Regions from separate parts of the Pseudomonas sp. 86_A genome, predicted to be linked through region 1. Evidence: predicted binding sites of a transcription regulator. Region 1 holds the regulator's gene; the other holds the start of a gene.
What was found. Region 1 encodes FliA, which starts transcription of late flagellar genes. Its sites were predicted from a motif close to CTAAAGTTTNNNNNNNNNNNGCCGNTAA; they were not measured.
Positions count from the first base shown of each region.

Region 2: J5M57_RS17125 (methyl-accepting chemotaxis protein) is a predicted target of FliA. The motif match lies at 876-903, and genes of this name have one in related genera.

Region 1 is NZ_JAFGYS010000003.1:118,381-120,849, reverse strand. It holds gene fleN (flagellar synthesis regulator FleN) at 1-473, shown strand, start outside; gene fliA (RNA polymerase sigma factor FliA) at 470-1,210, shown strand; gene J5M57_RS06135 (chemotaxis response regulator CheY) at 1,378-1,749, shown strand; gene J5M57_RS06130 (protein phosphatase CheZ) at 1,768-2,469, shown strand, end outside.
Region 2 is NZ_JAFGYS010000010.1:214,261-216,729, forward strand. It holds gene J5M57_RS17120 (M48 family metallopeptidase) at 1-675, opposite strand, end outside; gene J5M57_RS17125 (methyl-accepting chemotaxis protein) at 939-2,469, shown strand, end outside.

The DNA of each region.
Region 1 (2,469 bases):
TGCTGGTGATTGATACCGCTGCGGGTATTGGTGACTCGGTAGTCAGTTTCGTTCGCGCAGCGCAGGAAGTGTTGCTGGTGGTCTGCGACGAGCCGACCTCGATCACCGACGCCTACGCGCTGATCAAACTGCTCAACCGCGACTATGGCATGAACCGCTTCCGCGTCCTCGCCAACATGGCGCAGAGCCCGCAGGAAGGGCGCAACCTGTTCGCCAAGTTGACCAAGGTCACGGATCGTTTCCTCGACGTCGCCTTACAATACGTCGGCGCGGTGCCGTACGACGAAAGCGTGCGCAAGGCAGTGCAGAAGCAGCGAGCGGTCTATGAAGCCTTCCCGCGTTCCAAGTGCGCGCTGGCGTTCAAGGCGATCGCGCAGAAGGTCGATACCTGGCCGCTGCCTGCCAACCCGCGCGGTCACCTGGAGTTTTTCGTCGAGCGCCTCGTGCAGCAAACAGCAGGGCCTGTGTTATGACCGCGAGCGGTATGAACTACTACAAGAAGTCGGCACGTGACGCGCAGTACGAGTTGATCGAGCGTTACGCGCCACTGGTCAAGCGCATTGCCTATCACTTGCTGGCGCGCTTGCCGGCGAGTGTGCAGGTCGAGGATCTGATTCAGGCCGGGATGATCGGTCTGCTTGAAGTTTCGACCAAATATGACGCCAGCAAGGGCGCCAGTTTCGAAACGTACGCGGGCATTCGAATCCGCGGCGCGATGCTCGACGAAGTGCGCAAAGGGGATTGGGCACCACGCTCGGTTCACCGCAACACCCGTATGGTCAGCGACGCAATTCGCTCAATTGAAGCTAAAACCGGCCGTGATGCTAAAGATCACGAAGTTGCGGCCGAACTCCAATTGAGTCTCGACGATTACTACGGGATTTTGAATGACACGCTGGGCAGCCGGCTGTTCAGTTTCGACGACCTGTTGCAGGACGGCGAACACGAAGGGCTGCACGAGGATGGCGCCAGTGCTCATCTTGAGCCGTCACGCGATCTGGAAGATGAACGCTTCCAGGCAGCGCTGGCGGACGCGATTGCCAATTTGCCGGAGCGTGAGCGACTGGTGTTGGCGCTGTACTACGACGAAGAGCTGAACCTCAAGGAAATCGGTGAAGTCCTTGGCGTCAGTGAATCGCGGGTCAGCCAGTTACACAGCCAGTGCGCGGCCCGCTTGCGGGGGCGTTTGGGGGAGTGGCGAGCGCGCTGAAGGCAGTGTGGGGACACTGCGAACGAGGCTGGTGCGGTGATGAACGGCACCGGTCTTGCTCTGTTGTGCTCCAGACAGTCATCGAGTGCTTTGCCGGATTGATTGAAATGGCGCGTCCAGGTGCTGGGCGCGTTTAAGACTGCTTGGAGGTCGAATTGGACAAGAACATGAAAATCCTCATCGTTGATGACTTCTCAACGATGCGGCGGATCATCAAGAACCTGCTGCGTGATCTGGGGTTCACCAACACCGTCGAGGCCGACGATGGCACCACTGCCATTCCGGTGCTCAACAGCGGAAGCATCGACTTTCTGGTAACGGACTGGAACATGCCGGGCATGACCGGTATCGACCTGCTGCGCCACGTGCGTGCCGATGAAAAACTCAAGCACCTGCCGGTGCTGATGGTGACGGCAGAAGCCAAGCGCGAGCAGATCATCGAAGCGGCCCAGGCCGGTGTAAACGGCTACGTGGTCAAACCTTTCACGGCTCAGGCGCTGAAAGAAAAAATCGAGAAGATTTTCGAACGCATCGGCTGATGAACGCGCGGGGGAGCTATGGAGCATAAAGAATCTTCACAGGGCGATTTCGAATCGACCCTGAAAAAACACGCGGTCGAACTGGTCGAGAGCCTTGAAAAAGGCAGGTTCGGCGACGCTGTGCAACTGATCCATGAGCTCAATCAGACCCGTGACCGCGGCCTGTATCAGGAAGTGGGCAAGCTCACACGCGAACTGCACAGTGCGATCGTCAACTTCCAGATCGATCCGCACATGCCGCAGGCCGAGGAAGTGTCGCAAATCACCGACGCCACCGAACGCCTGGGCTATGTGGTCAAGCTGACCGAAGCCGCGGCCAACCGCACCATGGATCTGGTGGAAAGCGCTACCCCGGTGGTCAATGGCCTGGCTGAAGAAGCCCAGGCCCTGAGCACCGATTGGGGCCGTTTCATGCGCCGTGAGGTCGGGGCTGAAGAGTTCCGCGAACTGGCGCGCCGGGTCGACGGTTTTCTGTCGCGCAGCAGCACGGACAACCGTGCGGTGTCGAGCAACCTCAACGACATCCTGCTGGCTCAGGATTACCAGGACCTGACCGGTCAGGTGATCAAGCGTGTGACCCAACTGGTCACCGAAGTCGAAAGCAATTTGCTCAAACTCGTGCTCATGGCCAGTCAGGTCGACCGCTTTGCGGGCATCGAACATGACCGCGCCGCGATGCTTGCAGAAAAAGATCCACAAAAACATCTCTCGCAGGGTGAA
Region 2 (2,469 bases), on a different contig from region 1:
GGTGATCGCCGCATTCGGGTTGTACCCGGCGCGGGCGGCCAGTTCGAGGCCGATCAAGTCGGCTTCGTTTTCGTTGGCACGGCTGTTGGGCAAGGTCATGCCGTAGTTGGCCACGGTGTCGGCCAGCGCCAGGCTGTCCTGACCCAGACCGAGCAACGCACCGGCACCCTGCTTGGCCATTTCAATCCCGTAGGCTTTGGACATCGCTTCACGACCGTGCTCGCGCAGGGCATGGGCGATTTCATGGCCCATCACCGCGGCGATCTCATCGTCGGTCAGCTTCAGGCTGTCGATCAGCCCGGTGTAGAAAATGATCTTGCCGCCAGGGCCGCAGTTGGCGTTTAGCTCATCGCTCTTGATCAGGTTGACCTCCCACTGCCATTGGGCGGCATCGGGGCGGAAATTCGGCGCCTGGGCGATCAGGCGGTTGGCAATGGCCTGAACCCGCTTGGCCTCCGGGCTGGTCTTGTCCAGTACGCCTTTGCTCGACGCCTCGCCAACGGTCTTCTGATAGGACTGGGCATACATCTGGTCGACCTCTTGCGAGGACAGCATGCTGAACATGTACTGCTTGCGCTCCACCCCTACGGCTCCGCCGCTGGTGGTGTTGACCGACTGACAACCGGCCAGCAACAGCGCTGCGCTCAGTGCACTTACAACCAATGTCTTGTTCATTCAAAAGCTCCCTGAAAACATGCCGCGTATCCTAGGCGGGTAATTGTATCGGCGCCAGATACAACAGACGTGTTGCAGTGTCTTTCGGATGTTTCCCACTTCTGCTGTCGTAAAAAATTCACAGCGCCCGGCAGACCCGCCACCACTGCGTCGCGCACCGATCCATTTGCGACATGCCCCGCTCTTTGTTCCGCTCGGCACTCATGGCGCAATGCCCGCTGCCGATACAACAGCGCAGACGTCCTCTTGCGTGCGGAGCTCCCATGAAGTTCAAGTCGATCCAGTTTTCCGTCGCCGCCCTGGCCGGCGCCATCGTCCTCAGCGTGGTCGCCGCGCTGGTGCTGTACGCGCTGTTTTCCGGCGCCCGCACCCAAGAGATGGTGCAACAGCGCACTCAGGCGCAGTTCGAGCAAGTCATCGAACAACGCCTGACCTCCTTGGCGCAGACTCAGGTCAGCCAGATCCAGCGCGAACTCGAAGCGCCGCTGCTGATTGCCGGCGGCCTGGTGCGGGTCAACGCCCTGCTCGGCACGCCGGGCACCGATGGCCAGCCGCGCCTGACCGTCAGCCGCGAACAACTGATCAGCCTGATCAAAGAGAACGTCGAAAAGAACCCGAAGATTCTCGGCACTTACATCGGCTGGGAAAAAAACGCCCTTGATCACAACGACGCCGCCTACGTCGGCACCAGCGTGGTCGGCATCGACTCGGCCAACGGGCGCTTCCTGCCGTGGTGGTTCCGCAATGACGACGGCACCCTCGGCCTGGATAAACTGGTGGACGTCGACGACCAGAAAGTCCTGTCCACCGGCGTGCGCGCCAGCGAGTACTACCTGTGCTCGAAAGAGAGCAAGAAATCCTGCGTGATCGACCCGGCGCCCTACAAGGTCGGCGACAAGGTCGTCATGCTCGCTTCATTCATTGAGCCGATCATGCTCAATGGCACCTTCCAAGGCATCGTCGGCGCCGACCTGTCGGTGAACTTCATCCAGGAAATGCTCCTGGGCGCCAACCAGAAACTCTACAGCGGCGCCGGGCAAATGGCCCTGATCGGCGGCAATGGCCGGATCGTTGCCTACACCAAGGACCCAAGCAAATTCGGTGAGAAGGTCAGCGACATTCTCGACGCCGAGCAAATCGCCAACCTGGCCAACCTCAAGCGCGGCGAAGTCACTTATTCCGTCAACAAGGACAAGGGCCGCATCGAACTGTACCTGCCGTTCGGCATCGGCCAGACCGACGCGCGCTGGACGCTGATGCTGCAACTGCCGCTCAACGCGGTGATGGCCGATCTGCAGAAACTCCAGGGCGACCTCGACGCCCAGCGCAAATCCGACACCTTCGGCATGGCCATGGTCGGTCTGATCATCGCCGCCATCGGTCTGCTGGTGATCTGGCTGGTGGGTCACGGTATCGCCCGACCGCTCAAACAAATGGTCGCCATGCTTGATGACATCGCCAAAGGTGAAGGCGATCTGACCCGTCGTCTGAGCAGTGATCGCAGTGATGAACTGGGTTCGATTGCCAAGGGCTTCAACACCTTCCTCGCCAAGTTGCAGGCGATGATCACGCAGGTGGTGACGTCAGTGCAGAGTGTCAGCGACTCCTCCGAACACACCGCCGACATCGCCATTCGCACCAACATCGGCATTCAGAAACAGATGGCCGAGATCGATCAGGTCGCCACCGCGGTGCAGGAGATGACCGCGACCGCGCAAGACGTGGCGCGCAACGCCACCCAGGCGGCGCAAGCCGCCAGTCACGCGGATCAGGCCGCCGGCCAGGGCATGCAGA